4 regions of the Streptomyces sp. NPDC030814 genome follow, and region 3 is predicted to be linked to each of the others. Evidence: riboswitches for the same ligand, from Rfam matches in the RefSeq annotation. Region 3 holds a riboswitch; each other region holds the start of a gene.
The links. A riboswitch is a leader RNA that binds a small molecule or an ion and turns the genes downstream of it on or off. The one in region 3 is predicted to bind cyclic di-AMP.
Positions count from the first base shown of each region.

Region 1: another riboswitch for cyclic di-AMP. It lies ahead of ACZ43N_RS28215 (transglycosylase family protein); the one in region 3 lies ahead of ACZ43N_RS19310 (C40 family peptidase).
Region 2: another riboswitch for cyclic di-AMP. It lies ahead of ACZ43N_RS23490 (C40 family peptidase); the one in region 3 lies ahead of ACZ43N_RS19310 (C40 family peptidase).
Region 4: another riboswitch for cyclic di-AMP. It lies ahead of ACZ43N_RS34865 (M23 family metallopeptidase); the one in region 3 lies ahead of ACZ43N_RS19310 (C40 family peptidase).

Region 1 is NZ_JBVIDX010000015.1:143,084-150,060, forward strand. Features, by position in the region: gene ACZ43N_RS28195 (Ppx/GppA phosphatase family protein) at 1-110, opposite strand, end outside; gene ACZ43N_RS28200 (DUF501 domain-containing protein) at 107-637, opposite strand; gene ACZ43N_RS28205 (FtsB family cell division protein) at 671-1,147, opposite strand; gene eno (phosphopyruvate hydratase) at 1,358-2,638, opposite strand; gene ACZ43N_RS28215 (transglycosylase family protein) at 3,059-3,739, opposite strand; cyclic di-AMP (ydaO/yuaA leader) riboswitch at 3,744-3,942, opposite strand; gene ACZ43N_RS28220 (transglycosylase family protein) at 4,125-5,144, opposite strand; gene ACZ43N_RS28225 (cytochrome P450 family protein) at 5,327-6,628, opposite strand; gene ACZ43N_RS28230 (hypothetical protein) at 6,625-6,977, opposite strand, start outside.
Region 2 is NZ_JBVIDX010000011.1:89,852-96,828, reverse strand. Features, by position in the region: gene ACZ43N_RS23500 (M23 family metallopeptidase) at 1-38, shown strand, start outside; gene pcrA (DNA helicase PcrA) at 140-2,638, opposite strand; cyclic di-AMP (ydaO/yuaA leader) riboswitch at 2,914-3,087, shown strand; gene ACZ43N_RS23490 (C40 family peptidase) at 3,097-4,278, shown strand; gene ACZ43N_RS23485 (hypothetical protein) at 4,331-4,684, opposite strand; gene ACZ43N_RS23480 (C40 family peptidase) at 5,174-6,253, shown strand; gene ACZ43N_RS23475 (LuxR C-terminal-related transcriptional regulator) at 6,472-6,977, opposite strand, start outside.
Region 3 is NZ_JBVIDX010000008.1:192,253-199,229, forward strand. Features, by position in the region: gene ACZ43N_RS19300 (ATP-dependent Clp protease proteolytic subunit) at 461-1,102, shown strand; gene ACZ43N_RS19305 (hypothetical protein) at 1,110-1,427, shown strand; cyclic di-AMP (ydaO/yuaA leader) riboswitch at 1,771-1,969, shown strand; gene ACZ43N_RS19310 (C40 family peptidase) at 1,973-2,446, shown strand; gene ACZ43N_RS19315 (DUF6328 family protein) at 2,565-3,140, shown strand; gene ACZ43N_RS19320 (ATP-binding protein) at 3,112-3,570, opposite strand; gene ACZ43N_RS19325 (helix-turn-helix domain-containing protein) at 3,818-4,675, shown strand; gene ACZ43N_RS19330 (DUF397 domain-containing protein) at 4,699-4,923, shown strand; gene ACZ43N_RS19335 (8-amino-7-oxononanoate synthase) at 4,981-6,108, opposite strand; gene bioB (biotin synthase BioB) at 6,308-6,977, shown strand, end outside.
Region 4 is NZ_JBVIDX010000025.1:92,650-99,626, reverse strand. Features, by position in the region: gene trmB (tRNA (guanosine(46)-N7)-methyltransferase TrmB) at 1-723, shown strand, start outside; gene ACZ43N_RS34875 (PrsW family intramembrane metalloprotease) at 839-2,167, shown strand; gene ACZ43N_RS34870 (aldo/keto reductase) at 2,431-3,375, opposite strand; gene ACZ43N_RS34865 (M23 family metallopeptidase) at 3,547-4,599, opposite strand; cyclic di-AMP (ydaO/yuaA leader) riboswitch at 4,611-4,766, opposite strand; gene ACZ43N_RS34860 (PP2C family protein-serine/threonine phosphatase) at 5,002-6,105, opposite strand; gene ACZ43N_RS34855 (GTP cyclohydrolase II) at 6,221-6,853, opposite strand.

The DNA.
Region 1 (6,977 bases), on a different contig from region 3:
ATCGTCATCCGGCGCTCCAGGTCGACGAGTTCACCCGTCTCGGGATCGGCGTCGGCCACAAGCAGGCGGATGGAGTTGGTACCGCAGTCGATGGCGGCGACACGGGTCACTTGGCTGCCTCCTCAGCGGGAACCACGCACGGTCCCTTCGCCCACCACTCCGGCAGCATCGCGATCGCCTCGTCGCCCAGCGGGTTCACACCGGGGCCGGCGGCCAGCGAGTGCGCCACGAGGACGTGCAGGCACTTCACCCGGTCCGGCATACCGCCCGCGCTCGGGAAGCCCTTCAGCTCCTCGATCTCGTCGCGCCGCCGGATGTAGTCCTCGTGCGCGGCGCGGTACGCGGCGGCCAGGTCCTCGTCCCGGGCCAGCCGCTCGGTCATCTCCTTCATCACGCCGTTCGCCTCCAGTGTGCCGATCGCCGAGGCGGCCCGCGGACACGTCAGGTAGTACGTCGTCGGGAACGGCGTCCCGTCCGGCAGGCGTGGCGCCGTCTCGACGACGTCCGGCTGCCCGCACGGGCAGCGGTGGGCGATCGCGCGCAGTCCGCGCGGCGGGCGTCCGAGCTGCTGCTGGAAGGCCTCGACGTCCGCGTCGGTGGGCTCGGTGCGCGCGGTGGAGGGCGGGGGCGTGTCCATACCTGTACGTAAGTCCTCTGGAGCTCTGGTCGGTTACTGGTCGGCGGCGTCGGCCTTGTCGACCCCGTCCCAGACGTTGGTGTACCAGGGGACGCGGGCCGCCCCCTGCGTCGTACGGGACTGCTTCGCCGCGTCCGGGTGGATCATGATGTAGCCGGTCTCGCCCGGCATGACGTAGTGCAGCCGCTCCCGGATGCGCTGCTCGGCGTACGCGTCGTCCTGCCAGCGCGCCTTGAGGTCACGCAGTTCCTCGACGCGCTCGCGCGCCTCCTGGCGCTGCCGCCGCATGTCGGCGATCTCGGCGCGCTGGGAGACGTACTGCCTTATGGGGTAGGCGAGGGCCACGATCATCGAGCAGAGGACGAGGGCGAGCAGCGCGGCCCGGCCGGTGAGCCGGGAGCGACGGGCCTGGCGCCGGGTCTGGGAGCGGTAGACCCGGGCCGCCGTCTGCTCACCGAGCAGCTTCAGCCTGGTCGCGGTGGAGAAACGGTCCCGGTCCTTCACGGGCATGTCCCCCTTCCCCTTCCTGCGGGCCCTACGTGCGTACGTCCCCGCACACGGTACGGGACCGGGTACGGGGACGTACGTGCGACGCCTGCTGCCGCCGCCCTGCTGGTGTCAGCCCTTGCTGTGCCCGTGGTCCGCGGAGCGGACGTGGGGAAGGACCGGTCAGCCCTTGCTGTGCCCGTGGTCCGCGGAGCGGACGTGGGGAAGGACCGGTCAGCCCTTGAAGCGCGGGAAGGCGCTGCGGCCGGCGTACACCGCGGCGTCGTCGAGGATCTCCTCGATGCGCAGGAGCTGGTTGTACTTGGCGACGCGGTCCGAGCGGGCCGGGGCGCCGGTCTTGATCTGGCCGCAGTTCACGGCGACGGCGAGGTCGGCGATGGTGACGTCCTCGGTCTCGCCGGAGCGGTGGGACATCATGCACTTGAAGCCGTTGCGCTGGGCCAGCTCGACGGCGTCCAGGGTCTCGGTGAGCGAGCCGATCTGGTTGACCTTGACGAGCAGCGCGTTCGCCGCGCCCTCCTCGATGCCGCGGGCGAGGCGCTCGGGGTTGGTGACGAACAGGTCGTCGCCGACGAGCTGCACCTTGTCGCCGAGGCGCTCGGTGATGGTCTTCCAGCCGTCCCAGTCGTCCTCGAACAGCGGGTCCTCGATGGAGACGAGCGGGTACGCGTCGACGAGCTCCGCGTAGTAGTCCGTCATTTCGGCGGCGGAGCGCTCCTTGCCCTCGAAGACGTACACGCCGTCCTTGTAGAACTCGGAGGCGGCGACGTCGAGCGCCAGGGCGATCTGCTCGCCGGGGGTGTAGCCGGCCTCGTTGACGGCCTCGAGGATGAGGTCGAGGGCGGCGCGGTTGGAGTCCAGGTTCGGGGCGAAGCCGCCCTCGTCGCCGAGGCCGGTGTTCAGGCCCTTGCGCTTCAGCACCTTCTTGAGGGTGTGGTAGACCTCGGCGCCCCAGCGCAGGGCCTCGGAGAAGGACTCCGCGCCGATCGGGGCGATCATGAACTCCTGGATGTCCACGTTGGTGTCGGCGTGCGAGCCGCCGTTCAGGATGTTCATCATCGGAACGGGCAGCAGGTGCGCGTTCGGGCCGCCCAGGTAGCGGAAGAGCGGGAGGTCGCTGGCCTCGGAGGCGGCGTGGGCGACGGCGAGGGAGACACCGAGGATGGCGTTGGCGCCGAGGGAGCCCTTGTTGTCGGTGGCGTCCAGGTCGAACATGGCCTGGTCGATCAGGCGCTGCTCGGTGGCGTCGTAGCCGACCAGCTCCGGGCCGATCTGCTCGATCACGGCGAGGACGGCCTTCTCGACGCCCTTGCCGAGGTAGCGGTTGGGGTCGCCGTCACGGAGCTCGATGGCCTCGAAGGCGCCCGTGGAGGCGCCGGACGGGACGGCGGCACGACCGGTGCTGCCGTCGTCGAGGCCGACCTCGACCTCGACCGTGGGGTTGCCTCGGGAGTCCAGGATTTCCCGGGCTACGACGACGTCGATGGACGGCACGAGCATCTCCTTCTTGGGATGTGACGCATTGGTGCGGGGCCGCGAGGGCCATGCGACTAGAGCCTAACCGCCCCGGGGCCGTCGGCAGCCGACCGACCGTCCCGTGGACAGACAGACCGTACCCATTGTTTCGGCTCGGAACAAAGGGGGGTGGGCGGGAAAGTGAACAGAAGGGGGAGCGACGGCGGTCCGGGGCACGAAAAACCCCGCCCCGGTGCGTACGGGGGAATGCGCACCGGGGCGGGGGGCCCGTGGGGACGGGGGACGGCCCTCACGAGGTCCTCACAAAGGAGGACACGGCCGTGAGCGGGCCACGGTTCAGCCGGGGAGCGGCCATTTTTTCGGCCCGGCCGAACCGGTGTCCCGGCCCGGCCGCGGCGGACCCATGGGCCCGGCCGCGGCGACCGTCGGGACCGGCCGTCAGCTCAGGTGGAGCTGCTGGCCGGGGTAGATGAAGTCGGCGTCGTCGATGATGTCCTTGTTCAGCTCGAAGAGCTTCTCCCAGCCACCCTTGACGTTCTTCTTCGCGGCGATGCTGCTGAGGGTGTCACCGCTGACGACCTTGTACTCTCCGTCGCCCTTCTTGACCTTCTTGCCGGTCGGGGTCTCGACGGTGGCGCGCCCGGAGGAACGCGAGGCGCGGGTGTCCTGGGTGCTCTCCTGCGAGGAAGAGGAGGAGGACTCCGAGCCGGAGTTGCCCGAGGAGGCGGCGGCGCCGTCGTACGAGGCGCTGGACAGGCCCTTGCCGCAGACCGGCCAGGCACCCTTGCCCTGGCTCGCGAGAACCTTCTCGGCGACGGCGATCTGCTGCGCCTTGGTGGCCTGGTCGGCGGTGGAGGCGTACTGCGTGCCGCCGTACCCGGCCCAGGTGGAGGCCGAGAACTGCAGCCCGCCGTAGTAGCCGTTGCCGGTGTTGATGGACCAGTTGCCACCGGACTCGCACTGGGCGACGGCGTCCCACTCGGATGCGGTGGCGGCGGAGGCGCTGCCGGCCGCCATCAGCGGGACGGCGATCGCGGCGGCGCCGGTGACACCGGCGACGGCGATGGCGCGGGCGGTCTTGGACGGACGGCGGTGCTTGCCCTTGCTGGAAGACAGCATGGAGTGATCCCCTCACCGACGCCTACGAGGTGAGCTGTCGGGTTCGGGCCGGTTGAGTTGCCCGGCCGCATCCGCTCGCCTCCCGGCTCACGTATGCGGCTTCACCCCGAGCCGGTGCCGGCGGTCTGACCCCGAAGGGCCTCAACCGCCGGACCCGGCGCAAACCTTGGGTCCCCCGCTCCTGCCTACGGCGCTTGACGCGACGACTGTTCCGAGCGGCCGTCGGCAGGATTCGGCGTGACGACCGCAAGGGCCCGCTGTGGCGAGCGGTCACGACCGTAAACACGTGATTCGCCGAATTTCAAAGACGATCAGGGGGTCTGTGATTCATCTCCCACCGAGATCAAAACGGGCATTAACGGGCGAACCATGACCGGAACTGCCGCTACTTTTCGCCCGTTTCGGCACTGACTTCCAGGGTCTGACCGGGAAGGATGAGGTCCGGGTCGGTTCCGACCGTGCGCTCGTTCTCGGCGTACAGCTCCCGCCACCCGCCGCTCACCTCAAGGGAGTCGGCGATGGCCGTCAGGCTGTCCCCGGGGCGGACGGTGTACGAGCCGTCGACGGCCTCGCGGGAGGCGTCGCCGCCACGGGAGGCGTGCCGGCCCGAGGAGGTGTCGCCGCGCGAGCCGGCCGCGTCGGTGTCGACACCCTCCTCCGCGCTCGCGCCACGGTGACGACCGGTGCCGGCATCCGCGTCATCGCTGGTGGAAGGGGTATCGGTCCGCGTGGAGTTGCCCGAGTCACCGCGGCGGGCGTCGGCCGTGGAGGAGCTGCCGGATTCCCGCGACCCGCCACTGCGGTCGGAGTCCGAGATGTCGACGGAGTCCCCTGCGCCCGCGTCGGCCTTGGCGGAACCCTCGGCGGTATCCGAGGACGAGTCGACCGAACCGGGCGAACCGGATGGGTCGGAGGAATCCGATGAGTCGTCGGACTTGGTGGAGTTACGGGATGAGCCGGATGAATCGGACGAATCGCCTGAACCGGACGAATCTTCCGCGACGCCGGTGTCCACGTCGGCCGAGGTGGAGTCGCCGTCGAGGTTGTGGAGGAGTCCGCAGGTGGACCAGACGCCGACACCCTGGTCGGCGAGGATCCTCTCGGCGACCGCGATTTGCTGCGAACGGCTGGCCTGGTCGGGGCTGGTCGCGTAACTGAGGCCGCCGTACTTCTCCCAGTTGGACTGGGAGATCTGGAGGCCGCCGTAGCGCCCGTTCCCGGTGTCCGCGCTCCAGGAACCGCCGCTCTCGCACTCCGCCACCTGGTCCCAGGTGGTTCCGCTGGCCGCGCTCGCGCCGGTGGCGCCGAGGAGCGGGATCGCGATCGCGGAGCCGGTCACTCCGGCCGCCACGAGGAGTGCCGGAGCCTGACGGGGGCGACGGTGACGACCGTTCCCGGAGAGCATGCGATTGCCTTTCACGCGACAGCAGTGAGCTGCGCGAAGGATGTGACCAACCTTCGCACTGCCGTGTGAACGTAGCCGCAGACGATCAGTTGTCACAAGTTAATGCAGCGGAGATCACGTGAAGATCACGAACTTGAGGGTGTGTCATGTTCTGCCGCTGTTCCGGGTACCGTACGCGCCGTTCAACCGCCCTGACGCGGTGTGAATTCGACCGGAAGCGTGCGCAATCCACGCATGATGAGCCCGCCGCGCCAGCGCAGGTCGGACGGATCGGCCGCGAGCCGCAGATCGGGCAGACGGGTGAGGAGTGTGGCCAGCGCAGTCTGCCCCTCCAGCCGGGCCAGGGGCGCGCCCAGGCAGTAGTGGATGCCGTGGCCGTAGCCGAGGTGCTGGTTGTCACGGCGGGAGAGGTCGAGGGTGTCGGGGTCGGCGAAGCGGGCCGGGTCACGGTCGGCCGCCGCGAGTACCACGAGCACGGGGTCGCCGGGGGCGATGTCCTGCCCGCCGATGGTCAGCGGCTGCGTGGCGAACCGCCAGGTGGCGAGCTCCACGGGGCCGTCGTAGCGGAGGAGTTCCTCGACGCCGGTCTCCAACAGGCCCCTTCCGCCCGCGGCGAGGGAGGCCTGGAGTCGGGCGCGCTGCTCGGGGTGCGTGAGGAGGGCGTAGGTGCCGTTGCCGATGAGGTTGACGGTGGTCTCGAACCCGGCGAACAGAAGGATGAAGGCCATGGCGGCGGCCTCGTTCTCGGTGAGGTGCTCACCGTGGTCCGAGGCCCGGATGAGACCGGAGATGAGGTCCTCGCCGGGGGTGGGTTCGGCGGGGAGCGCCTCGCGCTTGCGATGGATGAGGTCCGCGAGATAGCCGCGCATCTTCTTCACCGACCTGGCGACGCCGCCGCGCGGCCCGCCACCGTGCCGGATCATCATCCCCGCCCAGTCCCGGAAGTCGTCCTGGTCCTCCCGTGGGACGCCGAGCAGGTCGCAGATCGCGTGGATGGGGAGCGGGAAGGCGAACTCGTGGATGAGATCGGCCTCTCCCCGCTCCACGAACCGGTCGATCAGGTCGTCGGTCAACTCCTGGACCCTGGGTGCGAACTCGGCGACCCTGCGGGGCGTGAACGCCTTGGAGACGAGGCGGCGCAGCCGGGTGTGGTCCGGCGGGTCGATGTTCAGCAGGTGCGTCATCAACTCGGCCTTGCGCTCACCGGGGATACCGGTCTTGCCCTTGGCGTGCGCGGGCTCGTCGTGGTGCGCCGGGTTCTTGGACAGGCGCTGGTCGGCGAGGGCCTGCTTGGCGTCCTTGTACCGGGTGACCAGCCAGGCCTCCACGCCGCTGGGCAGCTTGGTGCGGTGCACGGGGGCGTGCTCGCGGAGCCAGGCGTAGGCGGGGTACGGGTCGGTGGCGAACTCCCAGGTGAACAGGGCGGGCGCCGGGGCGGGCGCCGGCTGCGGCCGGGAGTGCGGAGGGTGGGGCTGGTTGGTCACTCCTCGACGGTATCGGGCTGGTCGTCGGGGGGTACGGGCAGCAGGCCCAGGTCGCGCAGCGCGTGGTAGTGGTCCAGGTCGGCGGCCTTGTGCAACCACTTGTCGGCCTCGCCGGTGTCCCCGCGCCGGCGCAGGTGCAGCGAGAGCCAGTAGGCGGCGTCGCCGCTGCCGAGTGCGGCGTCCTCGTGGAACAGGTGCCTCACCTCGTCGGAGGGGCCGTCGCCCACGCGGAGGAGGAGGGCTGCGAGATGGCGGGACGCGGCAGGGTGGCCCGCCTCCTTGGCCTCGCGGAAGAGCCGCTCCGCCTCCTCGTCGTGGTCGCCGAGGCTGTGCAGGTACGCGGCGAGCG
Region 2 (6,977 bases), on a different contig from region 3:
TGCCGTGGCTGCGCAGCCATGGACTGGACCCGACATAACCGGCACACCGCACAAAGTCGGCACATGACTCGGGCCCCTGCTACGCAGGGGCCCGAGTCATGTCGCCGGAAGCTCGTCGTCGAGCCGCCGATGAACCTCGCTACAGCTTCTCCACCGGCGCGTACCTCAGCAGCAGCCGCTTCGGCTTGGCGTCGCCGAAGTCGATCGTGGCCTCCGCGTTGGCGCCCGTGCCCTTGACGGCTACGACGGTGCCGAGGCCGAACTGGTCGTGAGTGACACGGTCGCCGACCGCGAGGGAGACCACCGGCTTCTCGTTGGTGCGACGGGTGGCGAAGCCGGACGCGCCCGAGGCGGAGGACCGGGAGCGCGACGACGACAACGACGACGCGATCCCGCCGACCGGGCCCGAGGACATCGGCGCGGAGCCTCCCTTGCGCTTCCACTCCAGATAGTTCGCCGGGATCTCTTCCAGGAAGCGGGACGGCGGGTTGTACGACGGCTGACCCCAGGCGCTGCGCATCGACGACCGGGTGAGATAGAGCCGTTCCCGCGCGCGCGTGATGCCGACGTACGCGAGGCGGCGCTCCTCCTCCAGTTCCTTGGTCTGGCCGAGGGCGCGCATGTGCGGGAAGACGCCGTCCTCCATGCCGGTCAGGAAGACGACGGGGAACTCGAGGCCCTTGGCGGTGTGGAGGGTCATGAGCGTGATGACCCCTGAGCCGTCCTCGTCCTCGTCGGGGATCTGGTCGGAGTCGGCGACCAGGGCGACCCGCTCCAGGAACTCGGCGAGACCGGCGGACGTCGCGCCCTCCCCCTCGGCGGCGCCGGACTCCTGCTCGAACTCCAGGGCCACCGCAGCGAGTTCCTGGAGGTTCTCGATGCGGGTCTCGTCCTGCGGGTCGGTGGACGCCTGCAACTCGGCCAGATAGCCCGTGCGTTCGAGGACCGCCTCCAGGACTGTCGCCGGGCCGGCGCCCGACTCTACGACGGTCCGCAGGTCCTCCATCAGTGTGTTGAACCGCTTGACCGCGTTCGTCGACCGTGCGGCCATGCCGTACGCCTCGTCGACACGCTTCAGCGCCTGCGGGAAGCTGATCTTCTCGCGCTGGGAGAGCGCATCGATCATCGCCTCGGCGCGGTCGCCGATACCCCGCTTGGGGACGTTGAGGATGCGGCGCAGCGGGACCGAGTCCTCCGGGTTGGCGAGGACACGCAGATAGGCCAGGACGTCCCGGACCTCCTTGCGCTCGTAGAAGCGGACTCCGCCGACGACCTTGTAGGGCAGGCCGACGCGGATGAAGACTTCCTCGAAGACACGGGACTGGGCGTTGGTCCGGTAGAAGACGGCGACATCCCCGGCCTTCGCCTGGCCCGCGTCCGTGAGGCGGTCTATCTCGTCGGCGACGAACTGGGCCTCGTCGTGCTCGGTGTCTGCGACGTATCCGGTGATCTGCGCGCCCGCGCCCGCGTTGGTCCACAGGTTCTTGGGGCGGCGGGACTCGTTGCGCTCGATGACGGCGTTGGCGGCGGACAGGATCGTCTGCGTCGAGCGGTAGTTCTGCTCGAGCAGGATCGTCGTCGCGTTCGGGTAGTCCTCCTCGAACTGGAGGATGTTGCGGATCGTCGCACCGCGGAAGGCGTAGATCGACTGGTCCGCGTCACCGACGACGCACAGCTCGGCGGGCTGGATGTCGTACCCGCCGGGGGGCACGTCGACGGGGTGCTCGGAGGTGCCGACCAGCTCCCTCACCAGGGCGTACTGGGCGTGGTTGGTGTCCTGGTACTCGTCGACGAGGACATGCCGGAAGCGGCGGCGGTAGTGCTCGGCGACATCCGGGAACGCGCGCAGCAGATTGACCGTCGTCATGATCAGGTCGTCGAAGTCGAGCGCGTTCGCCTCGCGGAGGCGCGACTGGTAGAGCGCGTAGGCCTGGGCGAGGGTCTTCTCGAAGCCGTCGGATGCCTGGGCGGCGAAGTCCTCCTCGTCGATCAGCTCGTTCTTCAGGTTGCTGATCTTGGCGCTGAAGGACTTGGGCGGGAAGCGCTTGGGGTCGAGGTCCAGATCGCGGCAGACCAGGGCCATCAGGCGCTTGCTGTCGGCGGCGTCGTAGATCGAGAAGGAGGAGGTGAAGCCCAGCTTCTTGCTCTCGCGGCGCAGGATGCGGACGCAGGCGCTGTGGAAGGTCATGACCCACATCGCGTTCGCCCGCGGTCCCACGAGCTGCTCGACGCGCTCCTTCATCTCGCCCGCGGCCTTGTTCGTGAAGGTGATCGCGAGGATCTGGCCCGGGTGGACGTTCCGCTCGCCGAGGAGGTGGGCGATGCGGTGGGTGAGCACACGGGTCTTGCCGGAGCCGGCGCCGGCCACGATGAGCAGGGGGGAGCCGGCGTGCACCACGGCCGCGCGCTGGTTCTCGTTCAGCCCGTCCAGGAGGGCCGCCGCGTCGATCGCGGGGCGCGGGGCGCCGTCGCGGTAGTAGGCGTCCCGGTCCGGCGGCACGTCGAACTTCCCGCCGAACAGATCGTCCGGAATCGACTCCGGCACATGATCGTCCTCGGGCGGCGGCGGGGGCTCCTCGTCACGGCCGCGGGGGGCCTGGAGGTCCGCCAGGAAGCTGTCGTCAAAGAGGCTGCTCATCGCTCTCCGAGTCTAGGCGCCCCCACCGACAGCGAGGGGCCGCCCCGGGAAGTCCGTACCGGGGTCGCTCCGGACCGCTCTCCGCGGCGCCACCGGCCACCGGTCGCACCGCCCCCGTCACGGTGAGCGATCGAACATACCACTTGTCGTGCACGCGAGGTCGAGGTCAGGAAAACGTATCGGGCATATCGAACATCAACCTTCACACGGACCACACCAGTTGGCTAGCGTCTTGGGTCAGGCCGTACGACCCAACCGGCGAACGTCGCCGGGCCGCACGGCCTCCGCCGAGTCCGGTGCGCCCCTCACGGCAGCCGGAGCCGGGGACCCACCGACCTCTGGGGTGAATCGACCCGACCGCCGCACGCGGCGAGGGCCGTAGGGCAAACCTTCCGAAAGCTTGCGCCCGAACCCGACAGCTAACTCGGTAGGCGGACTACGGAAGGAGTCGCCGAACCATGGCGCCGCACCGCAAGCCGCGTCCGGCCGGCCGAACACGCGCGGGCATACGCACCCCCGCTTTCGCCACGGCCGCCCTCACCTCCGTGGCCCTGCTCTCCCAGACGGCCACCGCCGCCCCCTCGACCGATGACAAGCCGAGCCTCGAGGAGGTCGAGAAGAAGGTAGACGACCTCTACCGCCAGGCGGAGACGGCGACCGAGAGCTACAACTCGGTCAAGGAGAAGACGGCCAAGCAGAAGAAACAGGTCGACAACCTCCTCGACGACGTCGCCAAGCGGACGGAAAAGCTCAACGAGGCACGAGACCAGCTGGGTTCGTACGCGGCCGCCCAGTACCGCACGGGTGCCGCCGCACCCGACACGGCGGCCCTGCTCCTGGCGGACGACCCACAGGAGTACTTCGCCCAGAACCAGCTGATGAACCGGCTGACGGACCGCCAGCAGGAGGCCGTCGACGAGTACGTCACCCAGCAGGCGGAGACCTCCAAGCGGCGCCAGGAGGCGTCCGAAGGCCTCGCACAGCTCACCGAGTCGCAGAACGCCCTCAAGTCCAGCAAGGCCAAGGTCCAGGCGAAGCTCGCCACGGCCCGCGAACTGCTCTCCCAGCTCACCGCGGAGGAGAAGGCCCGGCTCGCGGCGATCGAGCAGCAGAAGCAGGAGGAGGCCGAGCGCAAGGCGGAGGAACTGGCGCGGCAGCAAGCGGCGGCCCAGTCACAGGCCGAGCCGGCGCAGGAGACACCGGAGACGCAGGAGGTCCCTCAGGACACCTCCACCTCCACCTCCACCGAGACCACGACGACGGCCGAGGACTCGACGTACGCGTCGAAGGCTGCCAAGGCCCTCACCTTCGCCCGCGCGCAGATCGGCAAGCCCTACGTCTGGGGCGCCACAGGCCCGGGTTCCTACGACTGCTCCGGTCTCACCCAGGCCGCCTGGAAGGCCGCCGGCGTCGACCTCCCCCGCACCACCTATGACCAGGTCAACGCCGGCACGACCGTCCCGCTCTCCTCCGCCCTCCCCGGCGACCTGGTCTTCTTCTACGACAACGTCGGCCACGTCGGCCTCTACATCGGCAACGGCATGATGATCCACGCCCCGAAGCCCGGAACCTACGTCCGCGAGGAGTCGATCTTCTACGACGGCGAGTCCTCCATCCACAGCGTGGTGCGGCCGGCGTAGCGGCGTCGAGCAGCCAGTCGGAACGACCGGTCCGCCCCGGGGGCGGGCCGGCTCAGGTCCAGAGCACCGCGATGAAGACGTTCGCCATGGTGAGCGCGCCCACCAGGCCGAACATCGACTTGTCCACGGTCTCGTCGTCGCGCTTCACGTACACCAGTCCGAGGATCACGATCAGCAGCGCCATCTTGATGCCGATCTTGATGTTGTTGACGGGCTGGTCGTCGGCCTGGTTGAGGCCGACGAGAATCGCTCCCGTGATCAGCATGGTGAGCGCACCGTGCAGCATGGCGGGGACGAAGCGGGCGGTGCCCTGGCCCATGGCCTTCATCTGAGTGAGAAAGCCGCCCAGGAGAGCGGCGATCCCGATGATGTGGAGCGCTACGAAGAGGTGGATGAGTACGTCCATGGGCGGAGCCTAATGAGGGGACGGTGACCGGCCCGGCACCGGGGGCGGGTGCTTCCGGGCGCGGGCACAGGGCACTGCGCTGCCCCCGATGACGGCTCGCGACGCGCGAACGATCTTGCATATATGCACCCCATAGCACCCCATCGTCCCGCCCTTGACCGGAATCACCGCATCGATCATCGCGCAGCGTGATTGCGGCGACGCCGGGGCGGGATCGCGGTCACATACGGTCACCTCACGGTCGGTGCACGCCACTTCCGTACAACGCGTCACCGGGCCGACACAGCCAGGTTTAGCGTCCTCCCTCAGGTGACCGGCTCCCCACCGCCGCCCGGGCCAGGGGCGGCAGTCGGACACCACCGCCGAGAAAGTCCGGCGGCGTCCCGCTCCCCCCTGTGCGGGCCGTCGCCGGACGCGAAACCGCTCCCCCAGGCGGTCTGTGCGCGCCGACGTACGGACGGCGGTCGTACGAGAGGACATGGAGTCCACGTGGCAGCGCACCGCAAGCCCAGACAGCGCTCGCTCGGCGGCCCGACGGTCCGCACCGCCGCGACCCTCGCCCTCGCGGGCGCGGCGTCCGCGACCGGTTTCGATGGCACCGGACACGCCGAACCCCACCTCACGCCCGAGCAGATCAAGGCGAAGGTGGACAAGCTGTACGAGGAGGCGGAGGTCGCCACCGACAAGTACAACGGCGCCAAGGAGAAGGCCGACAAGGCGCAGGAGAACCTGGAGGAACTGCGCGACCAGACGGCCCGCCGCACCGACCGTCTCAACTCCGCCCGCGAGCAGCTAGGTTCGCTGGCCGCAGCGCAGTACCGCAGCGGTGGTATCGACCCCTCGTGGCAGCTGGCGCTCTCCGGTGATCCGGACCAGTACCTCGACAACGCCGCCCTCGCCGAACGCGTCGGCAACCGGCAGGCGGCGGATGTCGCCGGCGTGCGGCAGCAACTACTGGAGATCGAACGGCTCCGCGGTGCCGCCCGCGTCGAACTCGGCACCCTCAGGTCGAAACAGCGGGACATCAAGCAGCACAAGAAGACGGTCGACTCGAAGCTGACCGAGGCACGCCGGCTCCTCGACCGCCTCGCGCCCGAGGACCGCATCCGCCTGAGCAGCCCCGGATCCGGCACAGGCCACGCCTCACGCTCCTCCCTGTCGTCCCCGCGTGGCGTCACCGGCCCGGTGTCACCAGCGTCCTCCGCCTCCGACGCCCCCAATCCCCGGGCCGCGTCCGCCCTTTCCTACGCCTACTCCAAACTCGGCAGCCCGTACGTCTGGGGCGCCACCGGCCCCAACGCCTTCGACTGCTCCGGCCTCACCCAAGCCGCCTACCGCGCCGCCGGCGTCTCCCTCCCTCGCACCACGTACGCCCAGATCGGCGCCGGCCGCCGAGTCTCCCGCTCGGAACTGCTCCCCGGCGACCTGGTCTTCTTCTACTCCGGCATCAGCCACGTGGGCATCTATGCGGGCAACGGCCAGATGATCCACGCCCCGAACCCCTCAGCGCCGGTACGCGTGGCGCCCCTCGACGAAATGCCGTTCGTCGGCGCCACAAGGGTGGCTTGAGCGAGCACTGATGACCGGCGTCTCGAACCCCCGGTCGACACTGCCAGGCAGAAGGCAGCGCCACGCGGCTGGGCCGTCGGAGCCGTCGGCGGCACGGTGCCGGGAGGCGGCACGGTGCCAGGACGCGGCACGGTGCCAGGACGCGGGCCGGTGCCAGGACGCAGGCCGGCTCGTCGGTTCCGGCTGGGGTAGCGGCCCTGTCGGTGGCCGCTCGGCCCTCACACCAGCCGTCGTGCCGTCGCCCACCTTGTCAGCTCATGCCGGTTGGAGAGCTGCAACTTGCGGAGCACCGCGGAGACATGCGACTCCACGGTCTTCACGGAGATGTAGAGCTGCTTGGCGATCTCCTTGTACGCATAGCCGCGGGCGATGAGGCGCAGCACCTCGCGCTCACGCTGGGTGAGGCGGTCGAGGTCCTCGTCGACGGGCGGGGCGTCGGTGGAGGCGAAGGCGTCGAGGACGAAGCCGGCCAGCCGCGGGGAGAACACCGCGTCCCCGTCCTGGACCCGGAAGATGGAGTCGACAAGGTCGGTGCCGGTGATCGTCTTGGTGACATAGCCCCGCGCGCCGCCCCGGATCACCCCGATGACGTCCTCCGCCGCGTCCGACACGGACAGCGCGAGGAAGCGAACCGGCCGTTCGGTGTCCGCCATCAACGCCGAGCAGCGACGCAGGACTTCCACTCCGCCGCCGCCGGGGAGATGGACGTCGAGCAGCACCACCT
Region 3 (6,977 bases):
CATTCCGCCCACGACGTTCCGTTCGTTCGTACGATCACGACCACCTCCAACAGGAGGCGCCCAGGACAGTCGAACGGGGAGATCATGTCCAGCGTTTCCAGACGCGCACCGCTCGGATGCACAGGGACGGCGGCGTGGGGGACGGCCCTGTTCACCGGAGGGCCGGCCCGAGCGGCCGGGAGCGGGACCGCGGACGAGAGCCAGTCCCGCATCTGCCGCGCAGCGGGTCTCGGCGCTCGAGGTGGCGAACGCCCTGAACGAACTCGCCGCGAGCCTCGGCCAGCCCCGGTCACCTTCTACGCAACCCCGGCCCCCGCCCCGCTCAACTGACCCGACGCCCACCGAGACCGATCCCCGCGGAGCCGCGCCCCGCGGGGATTTTCGCTGTCAGCCGAGCACCCTCCGACAAGAGACGTACATCCTGTACATTTTTTACAGTTGTCGATCAGAGGAGGCTCCCATGCCCGCGCACCACCCGTCGGCCCGCCAGGTGCTCCCCGAATTCACCGAGCGCACCAGTGCGGGTCACCGAACGATGGATCCGTATGCGAAGTTGCTGGAAGAGCGCATCGTGTTCCTCGGGACGCAGATCGACGACACGTCGGCGAACGACGTGATGGCACAGTTCATGCACTTGGAGTACCAGTCCCCGGAGCGGGACATCTCCCTCTACATCAACTCCCCCGGCGGCTCGTTCAGCGCGATGACAGCCATCTACGACACGATCCGGTTCGTCACCTGCGACGTGGAGACCGTCTGTCTCGGCCGGGCGGGGGCGTCCGCCGCGGTGCTGCTGGCGGCGGGCACCCCCGGCAAGCGGTCCGTGCTGCCGGGCGCGCAGGTGGTGATCCATCAGCCGGCTCCGGCCGGGCCGGTCACCGGACAGGCGAGCGATCTGGCGATCCACGCGGACGAGTTGATGCGCAACCGCCGGAGCCTGGAGGAGATGCTCGTACGGCACACCGGGCAGAGCCACGAGCGGATCAGCACCGACATCGAGCGGGACACGTTCCTCGACGCGCGAGGAGCCGTGGACTACGGCCTCGCGGACCGCATCGTGCCGGGCCGCAAGGGCTCGTCGGCGCTCCCCGGCGCGAGGTGAATCGCCGATGCTTCCCCCCGAGCTGCCGCCGTTGCCCGCACTGACGTGCGCCGAGGCGGAGTTGATCGACCGCTATCTGGACGTGGTCGACCTGCTGGGCCGGATCAATCCGGCCCGCCCCGGCGACACGTACCGCGGGCTGCGGGCCGCACAGGCCCTCGTCGCCAGGGCGACGGCGCTGCGCGACGCACTCGAACTGATGCACACACGTGGCGAGAGCGAACTGCACGCCCCCACCCTCGCCCGAGCACTGCGGGTCCTGGACGGGGAACGCCGGGCGGCCCGGGTCACCCTTCCGCCGGAACCCGAGGACTCACCCGCCTGAACCGATCACCGGTCGTCCGCCGTACTCCTGACGGGACCTCCGGTCCGGGCTTCGGCCCACCGGACGGCCTACGCGGAACCACCCATCGGCCCATCCGCCCAAAGGAGTACCCGAGTTGCGCACCGCACCTACGAGAGCGCCGGAACCGGTCGTTCCGATGCTGGTACGGACGTCCTCGGCTCCTTGGACAGAACAGCCGAAAATGGTCTGTCCACCCGAACGGGCGAGTGGTGAGTAACACCACAAATCCCCGATTCCGTTGGGATTTTCGGACTTCCGTGCGTCAAGATCCCTTCCTGACGACAAGCCCCCGCCGCAGCGGCGGGGCGATCCGGGCGGACGCCGAGTCCTGCCGCCGTCCGGATGACCGGTCGACAGGAGTGGATCGGCAGGAGTGGAGGACCCAAGCACGACGGGTCGCCGGGACGGTCACGCCATGACCGGGCCGAGCAGCCCTTGGGGTGAAGCCGCGTCAGCGGCCGGGCAACTTCGCCAGCCCGAATCCGACAGGTCATCCTTCACAGGCGGCTGACGAAGGGTTGCGCATGTCTGCGCTCAATCGTGTCCCGTCGCTGTTGACCCGGGCCGGCACGGCCTCGGCTCTCACCATCGCCGCCGTCGGCGGCAGCATCATGGTCCCGGGCGTCGCAGCCGATGCCGAGGCCGCCACGGTGGCGTCGAAGGCACTCAAGGTCGCGGCTTCCAAGAAGGGCTCCCCTTACCGGTACGGCGCGACGGGCCCGAGCAGGTTCGACTGCTCAGGGCTGACGCTCTACTCGTTCAAGAAGGCGGGCAAGAAGCTGCCCCGTACTGCCCAGCAGCAGTACAACAAGACGAAGCACGTCTCCGCGAGCAACCGCAAGCTCGGAGACCTCGTCTTCTTCCACTCGGGGTCGAACGTCTACCACGTCGGTATCTACGCAGGGAAGGGAAAGATCTGGCACTCGCCGAAGACGGGTGACGTCGTGCGGCTGCAGAAGATCTGGACGAAGAGCGTCTGGTACGGCCGGGTCCGCTGACCCATCGGGGGCGGCCGGCATGACGGCCGCCCCTCGGCCGCTCCCGAGTAACCCCGAACCATCCTCCGCCCCCTCCCCGGGAGGCGTGACACGGGCCCGAATGGTTACCCGTACAGCCATGGCCGACGAACGCATCAGCCCCGATCGCAATGAGACGCCTCTCGAACGGGCCGACCGCAACTTCTCCGAGTTGCTGCAGGAGTTGCGGGTCACCCAGACGGGGGTGCAGATCCTCTTCGCGTTCCTGTTGACGTTGGCCTTCACACCGCGTTTCCCGGACCTCGACGCGGTCCAGCGCGCCACCTACGTCACGACGCTGCTGCTCGCCGTCCTCGCGGCGGCGCTCTTCACGGCTCCGGCAGCCCTGCACCGCTCGCTCTTCCAGCAGAACGCCAAGCCCACCATCGTCCGGGTCTCCTCCAGGCTGGCCAGCGTCGGCCTGTGGGTGCTGATGCCGGCCTTCGCCGGATCGGTACTGCTCGTCGTGGACGTGACACTCGGCCGGGCCGCGGGCGTCGCCGCCGGCGGTGGCACTCTCATCGGCTGTCTGCTGCTGTGGGGCCTGCTCCCGAAGCTCGTTGGGCGCTCCGGCCGCGACAGCCGTACGACGATGCCGGCGCCCCGCCGCAAGGGGGCGGTCCCCGCACCGCAGAGGGAGGACTCCGTCAGGGCTCCTGCGGACCGCCTGTCCTGACCGGCTGCACGGGCACGGTCCACGGAAGGTCGATCGCCACCGTCTTGCCCCCCTCCCGCGTGGGTCTCACGCTCAGCCTGCCGCCGCACTCGGCGGTCAGCCAGCGGATGATGACCATCCCCCGCCCGTTGTCCTGCTGGACGGCTGCGGGCAAACGTTTCGGGAAGCGGGGATGACTGTCCGTGACGCCGATGTGCAGGTGCTCGTCCCGGTCGAGGGCGAGGTCCACGGTGAACGTGGGTGACTGACCGAAGGTGTGCTGAACGGCGTTGGTGGCGAGTTCGGACACGATCAGGCGCACGGTGTCCGCGATGTCCGTGTCGCTCGGCAGACCCCATTCGGCCAGCACGGTGGCGACATATCTACGGGCCGCGGACACCGAGGCGGGATCGCTCGGCAGAGTGACGGATGCTTCCTGGTGATCTGCCATGGCGAGGCGTCCCTTTCCCACGGGACCGGTGTCCGACTGGGAGCGGATGATTCGAGTACGGTCCCGGACTGGTGCTTCGCGCCAGACTGCCACTACCTGGGCCGTCACGGGTGGCGATCCACCAAGATATGCATATATCTGTCGCTCGAAGCGGTGAACTCTCCGACGGCCGACCGTATTCGAGGGGCCTCTCGGGCCATCCTCTACCGTCACCCGACTTCGCGCGCCGGGCGGAAGGAGAACCCCCATGCAGTACGGTCCGGCGGTGCGCCGCCGCAAGCTCGGTGCCGAGTTGCGCCTCCTGCGCACCCGCGTCGGCATCACCAGTATCCAGGCCGCCCATCTCGTGGGCTGGCACCAGTCCAAGGTGAGCCGGATCGAGACGGGCGCCAGCGGGGTGAAGCCGGCGGACGTACGCAGGCTCCTCGACGCGTACGCGGTCGATGACACGGAGTTACGGGAACTGCTGCTGGCGCTGGCCGGCTCCGAGGACGGTGGCGGGCGGCACAACTGGTGGCACGCCTACCGCGGGGTGCTGCCGCCGACGTACCGCGACTTCATCAGTTTGGAGTCGCAGGCCAGCGGGATGCGCACCCTGGAGACGTCGGTCGTGCCGGGACTGTTGCAGATCCCCGAGTACGCCCGAGCGGTGACACGGGCCGCTGTGGAGGGGCTGGAAGACGACAAACTCGACGCGCTCGTGGAAGTGCGGCTCGCGCGGCAGGACGTCCTGCGCGGACATCCCCCGATGGAGCTGAGCGTCGTGCTCGACGAGGGCGTTCTGCGGCGGGAGGTCGGCGGACCCGAGGTCATGGCCCGTCAGCTGGAGCGGCTGGTCGACGCGGCGCGCCTCCCCCAGGTGAGGCTGCAGGTGTTGCCGTTCACTGCCGGGGCGCACATCGGCCTCACGGGACCCTTCGTGATTTTCTCATTTCGAAGCACGTCCGATTGGGACGTGGTTGTTCTCGACCACTTGACGAGTAGCCTCTACCTCGAGCGGAAAGAAGACCTCAGGGCTTATGTCGAGGCCTTCAACACCCTTCAGATCCACGCCCTTTCGCCCGAGGAATCGTCGGATTACATCGCCGGACTGGCTCAGGGCTAGCTTCCGGCGCGTCAGGAGGCGCCATGTCAGCTCTGCCTCGTCACGTACCCACCAGTACCGCACTGCGCGGTGTGCGTTGGCTGCGCAGCAGCCGCAGCACGGGGATGAACAACTGTGTGGAAACGGCCCGTCCCGGGTCCGGCCGGCTGGCCGGACTGGTGGCCGTGCGCGACTCGAAGAACACGGCGGGGCCCGCCCTGCTGTTCACCCCCGAGGCATGGGAGGGATTCATCACCACGCTTCGGTGAGCATCACCGACAGCGCTTTCGGTTCCGCTTCCGGCGACGCACGGCCGCGACGCCGACTCACGGTCGCGTATCGCCGATGATGTCCACGGCTCGGGAAATCTGTGCCTCGGTGAGATCCGCCCTGGCGGTCAACCGCAGCCTGGAGATGCCGTCGGGCACCGACGGCGGGCGGAAACAGCCGACGGCGAGACCCGCCGCCCGGCAGTCCGCCGCCCATCGCACCGCCTGATCCGGGGACGGCGCCCGTACGGACACCACGGCGGCGTCGGGCCGCACCGCTTCATGGCCCGACGCCGTCAGCCGTGTGTGCAGGGCCCGCGCCACCTCACGAGCCCGCGCGGCCCTGTCCGGTTCACGGCGCAGCAGCCTGAGCGCGGCGAGGGCCGCGCCCGTCGCGGCCGGGGCGAGCCCCGTGTCGAAGATGAACGTCCGGGCGGCGTTGACCAGGTGGTCGATCACCCGCGCCGGTCCGAGGACCGCACCGCCCTGGCTGCCCAGCGACTTCGACAGGGTGACCGTCACGACGACATCGGGTGCGCCCGCCAGCCCCACGGCGTACGGCGCGCCCCGGCCGCCGTCGCCCAGCACACCGAGCCCGTGGGCGTCGTCCACGACGAGCCCTGCGCCGTACTCGCGGCACGCGGCGGCCAGTCCGGCCAGCGGGGCGGCGTCGCCGTCCACCGAGAACACCGTGTCGGAGACCGCGATGGCGGGCCCCTTGGCCGTGCCGAGCGCCTTGCGGACCGCGTCCGGGTCGGCGTGCGCGACGACCTGCGTGGTCCCGCGGGCCAGCCGGCAGCCGTCGATCAGGGAGGCGTGGTTGCCCGCGTCCGACACGACCAGCGAGTCGTGCGGGGCGAGCGCGGTGACGGCCGCGAGGTTGGCGGCGTAGCCGGAGGAGAAGACGAGGGCGGCCTCGAAGCCGCAGAAGGCGGCCAGTTCGCGCTCGAGCTCGCCGTGGAGTTCGGTGGTGCCGGTGACGAGCCGGGAGCCCGTCGCCCCGCCGCCCCAGGTGCGCGCCGCCTCGGCGGCGCCCTCGACGATCTCGGGGTGGCGGGCCAGGCCCAGGTAGTCGTTGCTCGCGAGGTCGAGCAGGGGCGAGTCGGCGGGGCGGGGGCGCAGGGTCCGTACGAGCCCGGCGCGGCGGCGCGCCGACGCCTGCTCGTCGATCCAGCCGAACGCCATGAGTCCTCCGGGGGTCGCGTGGGCAGCCCTCGGTGCCGGTGCGCCATGTGGCGGCGGGCCCGGGGCTTTTGTAGGCAGTGCACAGACACTAACGGGACGACCGGTCGCTCACGATGTGGCGATACCCACACGTCGATCCGACTCTGTTGTCCGAAGTCTCCTTGGCCGGGAGCGGTCCGGTAGGACAGGATCGGCTCTCATGGACCTGCTGAACACGCTGGTGGACAAGGGGCTCCGGCGCGAGCCGCTGAGCCGTGCCGAGGCGCTCGCCGTCCTCGGCACCTCCGACGACGACCTGCTCGACGTGGTGGCCGCGGCCGGAAAGGTGCGCAGGCACTGGTTCGGGCGACGGGTGAAACTGAACTATCTCGTCAACCTGAAGTCCGGGTTGTGTCCCGAGGACTGCTCCTACTGCTCCCAGCGGCTCGGCTCGACGACCGGGATCCTCAAGTACACCTGGCTCAAGCCCGACGAGGCGTCCAAGGCCGCGGCGGCCGGACTGGCCGGCGGTGCCAAGCGGGTGTGCCTGGTCGCGTCGGGACGCGGCCCGACGGACCGGGACGTCGACCGGGTCGCGGGCACCATCAAGGCCATCAAGGAGCAGAACGAGGGCGTCGAGGTGTGCGCCTGTCTGGGTCTGCTCTCCGACGGCCAGGCCGAACGGCTGCGCGAGGCGGGGGCGGACGCCTACAACCACAACCTCAACACGTCGGAGTCGACGTACGGGGAGATCACGACCACCCACACGTACGCCGATCGGGTGGACACCGTGCAGAAGGCGCACGCGGCGGGTCTGTCGGCGTGCTCGGGCCTCATCGCGGGCATGGGTGAGACCGACGAGGACCTGGTCGACGTCGTCTTCTCGCTGC
Region 4 (6,977 bases), on a different contig from region 3:
CCCCGCTTTCCGGACGGGCCCAAGGCCGATCCCGCCGGGGCGCATTTCGAGCGGCGGATCAGGAGTTTCCAGCCCCGGCGGAGCCGGGTGACGGCCGGGCAGGCGGACGCCCTGCAACGGCTGTGGCCCAAGTGGGGGCTCGACATCGACGGGCGGAAGCTGGACCTCGCCGAGCTGTTCGGGGACGAGAAGCCCGTGGTGCTGGAGATCGGGTTCGGGATGGGAGAGGCGACGGCGGAGATGGCCGCCGCGGATCCCGGCACCAATGTCCTCGCCGTCGATGTGCACACCCCCGGCCAGGGCAACCTGCTCAATCTCGCCGACCGGAGCGGGCTGTCCAACATCCGGGTGGCGAACGGTGACGCGATCATCCTGCTGCGGGAGATGCTCGCGCCCGACTCGCTGAACGGGCTGCGCGTCTACTTCCCCGACCCCTGGCCGAAGAAGCGGCACCACAAGCGGCGGCTGATCCAGCCGGAGTTCCTGACGCTCGTCGCGTCACGGCTCAGGCCCGGCGCGATCGTGCACTGCGCTACGGACTGGGAACCGTACGCCGAGCAGATGCTGGACGTGTTGACAGCCCACCCCGGCTTCGAGAACACCCGGCCCGACGGCGGGTTCTCGCCACGTCCCGACTTCCGGCCGCTGACCCGTTTCGAGGCACAGGGACTGGACAAGGGTCATGTGGTGAACGATCTGCTCTTCCGTCGCGTAGATCAGTAGGAACCGCTTCAACCCCCCATAGGCGCACGAACAGTCCCCCCCCCCACACACACCCGCGACCGGTCGTACGGTACGACGTCGCGGGTAGCGCCCATCGCTCGTTAGGGTCAACGCAATGACCACCAGTCCCCTCTACCCGACGCACCCCAGCGGCCCCGCCGGCGGAGGTGTGTTCAGGCCCGTGCGCTGGTGGCAGCGGAAAAGCGTCAAGTACGGCTCTCTCATCGCACTGCTCGCGCTGTCCGGGCTCGTCATCCTCGCGCTCGTCCGCGAGCAGACCGGCACGGAGGGTTTTCTGGTAGGGCTTGGGCTCGCGGTGCTGCCCGTGCCGTTGCTCGTGGCGGCGTTCCGGTGGCTGGACCGGGTGGAGCCCGGGCCATGGAGGAACATGCTGTTCGCGTTCGCCTGGGGGGCGTGTGCGGCGGCGCTGATAGCGATCGTGGCGAACAGTTTCGCGACGCAGTGGATAGCCACCGCCACGGCCGATCCGTCGCATGCGGACACGTTGGGCGCCACCGTCATAGCGCCCGTCGTGGAGGAGACCGCGAAGGCCGCGGCCGTGCTGTTGATCTTCCTGTTCCGGAGGCGGAACTTCACGGGAATCGTGGACGGGGTGGTGATCGGGGGCGTCACGGCGACCGGGTTCGCGTTCACCGAGAACATCCTGTACCTGGGGACCGCGTTCGGGACGGACCAGCTCAGCGGGGGGAGTGGGCTGGCGTCGGTCACGGCGGCGACGTTCTTCGTGCGGGTGATCATGTCGCCGTTCGCGCATCCGCTGTTCACCGTGCTGACGGGCATCGGGTTCGGGTTCGCGGCGATGGCCGGGGAACGGCAGCCGGTGCGGCGGATGCTGGTCCCGGTGGGCGGGCTGCTGCTCGCGATGGGCATGCACGCGGTCTGGAACGGGTCGGCGGCGTTCGGGGAGTACGGGTTCTTCGCGGTCTACGCGGTGTTCATGGTGCCGATGTTCGGCTTGCTGACGTGGTTGGCGATCTGGACGCGGCAGCGGGAGCTGCGGGCCGTGCGGGAGGAGTTGCCGGTGTATGCGGCGGCGGGGTGGCTGACGCCGCCGGAGCCGTTCGTGCTGGGATCGATGCGGGCTCGGCGGGTGGCGCGGGACTACGCGGCGTACCACTTCGGGAAGGGTGGGGCCCGGGTCGTCGCGGAGTACGAGGCGTACGCGACCTCATTGGCGTTTCTGCGGCGGCGGGGGCGGTTGGGGCGGGCCGGGGGTGACTTCGTGCTGCGCGAGCGGCAGCTGCTGTTCGAACTGTGGCGGCGGCGGGAGCTGGCTCGGCCGGCGTTGGCCTACGCGGGGCGGGGGATGACGCCGGTGGGTGTGGCCGCGCCGCTTCCGCCGATGCCCTGGCAGGGCTACGGGCCCGTGTACGGAGGGAACCCGGTGGTGACACAGGTGCCGTACCGGCCGTATTGGTCGTAGCGGTTCGTGGATGGCTTTCGCGCTGTGGGGGTGCGGCTGAAACGCGTCCGGGTGCGGGGTGGGTCGGGGGCGCGCCGGGGGGGTGTCCGTCCTCGGAACGGCGCGGAATCGGTCGCCCGGGAAGCTGGACCAGTTGACGCGCCAACCGCTGCGGGCGGACACCCCCCCCCCCCGACACACCCCCTTACGTCCGTACGCGGCTCCCCCGCCGTCCCCATGGCACAGTCGTGCCGCCGAGGGCTGGGGAGGAAACGGGCTGGTGGCTACGCGGACGCCTCCGTGAGGCTCTTCAGCTCCTCGGCGGTGAGGGTTACGTCGGCCACCGCCAGGAGCGCCGGGAGTTGGGACGTGGTGCGGGCCGATGCGATGGGGGCGGTGACCGTCGGCTGGGCGGTGAGCCAGGCCAGGGCGATCGTGGCGATCTCCGTGTTCCTGGACTGGGCGATCTCGTCCAGGGCGGTGAGGACGCGGGCGCCCCTCGGGGTGTCGAGGTAGGCGCCGGCGCCCGCGGCGCGGGGGCTGTCGACGGTCGTGCCGGGGCGGTACTTGCCGGTGAGGAACCCCTTGGCGAGGGCGAAGTAGGGGACGGCGGAGAGGCCCGCGTCGGCGGCCACCGACTGGAGGGCGCCCTCGTAGGTGTCGCGGGAGACCAGGTTGTAGTGGGGCTGGAGCGCCACATAGCGGGCCAGGCCCTCGCGGGCCGAGAAGTCCAGGGAGGCCCTGAGACGCTCCGGGGTGATGTTGGACGCCGCGATCGCGCGGACCTTGCCGGCCTTCACCAGGTCGTCCAGGGCGGTGATGATCTCCTCGACCGGCACCTCGGGCTTGTCGAAGTGCGTGTAGTAGAGGTCGATGTAGTCGGTGCCCAGGCGGGCCAGCGAGGCGTCCGCGGCGGCCTTGATGTTGGCGGCGGAGAGGCCCTGGTACTCGGGGTGCTGGCTCACCTTCGTCGCGATCACCACGTCGGCGCGGTTGCCCCGGGCCTTCACCCACTTGCCGATGATCGTCTCGGACTCACCGCCCTGGTTGCCCTCGACCCACGCGGAGTAGGAGTCCGCGGTGTCGATGAAGTTGCCGCCTGCGGCAGCGTAGGCGTCGAGGACGGCGAAGGACTGTGTCTCGTCCGCCGTCCAGCCGAAGACGTTGCCGCCGAGGGAGAGCGGGAAGACCTCGAGGTCGGACGTGCCCAGCTTGCGAAGAGAAGTCATGTCCTGTTTCAACCACCGGTCCGGACCGTGGCATTCCGCGTCGTGTGAACGCCGGGTGACACGGGTGGGATTCTCTCGGCAGCGACGCGGGGCGGCGGGCCTGGCATGACGAACGCCGCGTCAGGCCTCTCGGCCTCACGCGGCGTCACATCTGTTCAGGGGGGCGACACGCTAGATGCTCAGGCCCTTGCTGCGCAGCCACGCCGCCGGGTCGATGCCGGTGGTCGAGCCGTCGGGGTGGACCTCCATGTGGAGGTGGGCACCGGTGACGTTGCCCGTGGCGCCGACACGGCCGATGACGTCGCCGGTGGCGACCTTCTGGCCGACGCTGACGCCGATGGAGGACTGGTGGGCGTACCAGATCTCGGTGCCGTCATCGAGGGTGAGCACGGTCTTGTAGCCGTACGAGCCGTCCCAGCCCGCCTGCGTGATCGTGCCGCTGTGGACGGCCTTGATGAGGGTGCCCGTGGGGGCGGCGAAGTCGAGACCGGTGTGGTAGCCGGAGGACCAGTAGGGGCCGGCCTGGCCGAAGGTGGAGGTGATGGTGTACGAGGAGGTCGGAAGCGTGAACTGCTTGGCCAGGGCGGCGAGGCGCTCGGCTTCCTCCTTCTCCGCGGCCTCCTGCTCCGCCTTCTTCTTGGCGGCGGCTTCCTTGGCCTCGGCTTCCTTCTTCTCCTCGGCGGCCTCTTCGGCGGCCTTCTTCGCGGCGGCGGTCTGGGCGGCCTCGGCTGTCTTCAGGTCGAACGCGTCCTGCTGGGACTCGGCCTGCTGCATGATGCGCGCGCGCAGCGCCTCGCCGGCGTCGGTGGCGCCCTGCTGGGTGTCCGCGGCGATGAGGCCGGCGCTGCTGAGCGGGGCGGTGGAGCTCTCGGGCTCGTCGGCGGCGTCGTCCTCCTCGAAGACCGAGCCCACGTTCGGCAGGTCCGGCAGGGAGATGGCCACCGGGGCCTTGCCGCTCTGGGCGCTGGCCATGCCGGCGCCGCTGACGGCGGCTATGACGCCGACGCCGAGAACCGTGGAGCTACGGGCGAACCCACCGCGCTGCTTGGTCTTGGCCACACGGTGCCGGCCGCGGACGGGGCGGAGGGACTCCGCGGTGGGGTTCCACTCCTGGAAGGGGCCCTCGTTGTCGCTGTCGTAGCTGCCGAAACCGAAGGTCTCGGACTCACTGCTGCGCTGGCTTGGCACGAACGGGGCTTCGGTCGCGGACCGGTTGGACGCCACGTGGGCGTACTCCTTTCCTTCCTTCTGGCCTACCGGGTTAGCTGACGGGTTCGGAGCGGAAGGTCTCCTACGCGCGTAAACCACACGTGCTTGCACGACGGTTTCCGCGCGATTCACCCCAGGGTGGTGGTTCCCCGGTTCCCTACGGGATTCGGCGCGTGAGCACGGAGCCGCCTCTTGTGACGGCTGGGACGACCGCGCTGCGTTATCGAACGTTAATAGACGCGAGGGCGGCATTCCAAGCGGTTCTAGATGATCGTTCGGCTTTTTGCACTGGACCAACGGGTCATGAGGGGTGGAAATCGGGCGAGTTGACCTCGCCTCGGGAGCCCCGACCTTCCTGACTGAGTGTCAGATTCTATGCGGAGGGAGGTTGACTGTGCACGCTGAGTGAGATTCCCTTCAGGGACGGTGTACGGCGAGGAGCGCCATGTCGTCCGTCGTCCCGCCGCCGGTGTGCTCGCGGACCTCTTCGGCGAGCGTCGTCACCAGGGCGCGCGGGCCGGGGAAGGTACGGCCGCTGAGCCGAGCGGCCGGATCGTAGAAGACGCCGTCCGAGTTGCGCGCCTCGGACAGCCCGTCCGTGTAGAAGAGCAGGGTCGAACCAGCCGGGAACACGGTCTCCTCCGCCCGGTCCGGCCAGGTTCCCAGCTCGCCGAGACCGAGCGGCAGCGCGGCCCAGGGGCTGTCGAGGGTGCGCAGACCGCCGTCGGCGTGGAGCAGCAGCGGGGCCGGATGACCCCGGTTGACGATGCGGGCCAGCCCGGCGCCGTGCGGGACCTCAGCGAGGACGGCCGTGACGAACCCCTCGTACGGCACGGTGGGGTCCCTCCGTGCGGCGTCCCGCCGGATCACCTCCCTCGCGAGCGCCCGCTCCAGCCGCTGGGCCACGGCCTCCAGGGTCGTCTCCTGCTCGGCCGCCTCCCGGAACGCGCCGATCAGCACCGCCACGGCCGCCACCGCGCCCAGCCCCTTGCCGCGTACGTCCCCCACGATCAGCCGTACGCCGTGCGGCGAGTCCTGCACCGCGTACAGATCGCCGCCGATCGAGGCGTCGGCCTGCGCGGCCTCGTACCGCGCCGCGATCTCCAGCCCGCCGAGCCGCTCCTGGGGCCTCGGCAGTACGGCCCGCTGCGCGGCCTCCGCGATCTCGCGGGCGGTGGCGAGGCGGGCGTCGCTGCGCCGGACGAGCCGGTTGATGGCCACGGCCAGTACGGCGACGACGGCCACGGTGGCGATCTCCGTGAGCGCGTCCGCCCGCCCCGAGTCCCCGTACCGCAGGCGTACGGTGACGATGCCGGCGAGCGAGGCGGCGCCGGTCACCACCGTGCCCTCCAGGGACAGCAGCGGCGCGGCCACCAGGGGCGCGGCGGTGAAGAAGGGGACGGCCGTGAACTCCCGCGGCATGAAGTGGTCGTAGCAGAGGCCGCCGACGACGAGGAGGGCGGGCAGCGCCCGTACGAGGGCGCCGGCATAGAAGAACCGCCGGCCGTCCGGCCTCTTCACACCCTCTGGCTGCCCCACCCGTCCCAGATTCGCGGGGCGGTCGGCGGAGGGCCAGCCGGAGGGGCCGAGTGGGTGTCCGGGCGGCCTGCGGCACCGGTTGACCACGCGTCGGCCGTCAGCCCGCGGTCAGTTCCGCCAGCGGCAGGGTGTGCTGGGTGGTGAGGACCTTCGCCCGGAGGTAGCGGACGTTGTGGGCGGTGGTGAAGACGCCGGTCGGGACGCGGTGCCGGACACCGACGCCGAGGTCGCGCAGCTGCTGCGCCTTGTCGGGGTTGTTGGAGAGCAGGTCCAGCTCGTCGATGCCGAGGGCGCCCAGCATCTGGGCCGCGGCCGTGTAGTCGCGGGCGTCCTCCGGCAGCCCGAGGGCCGTGTTCGCCTCGTAGGTGTCGAGGCCCTGGTCCTGGAGGGCGTACGCGTCGAGCTTGTTGTAGAGGCCGATACCGCGGCCCTCCTGGCGGAGGTAGAGGAGCACCCCGCCCCGGTCCGCGATCCGCTCCACCGCCTCCCGCAGCTGCGGACCGCAGTCGCAGCGCGCCGAGCCGAAGACGTCGCCGGTCAGGCACTCGGAGTGCATCCGGACCAGCGGGGCCGTGCCGGGGGCGGGATCGCCGAGCACGATCGCCAGGTGCTCGCGGCCGTCGACGAGGCCGTGGAAGGTGACCATCTCGGCGTCGACGCCGTAGCCGTCCTGGAAGCGCAGCGGTACCCGGACGCGGGCACGCGGGGTGGCAGCGGGGAAGTCGGGCATGCGGGTTCTCCGGTCCTGGATCGACTGCCGCTGTGCTTCAGTTTTGAATCACAGCGCTCGCCGCGACTCTATCCCCTGCTTCAAATTTCAAGCAACCAGTTTTGGGATGCGTCACATTCGGGGG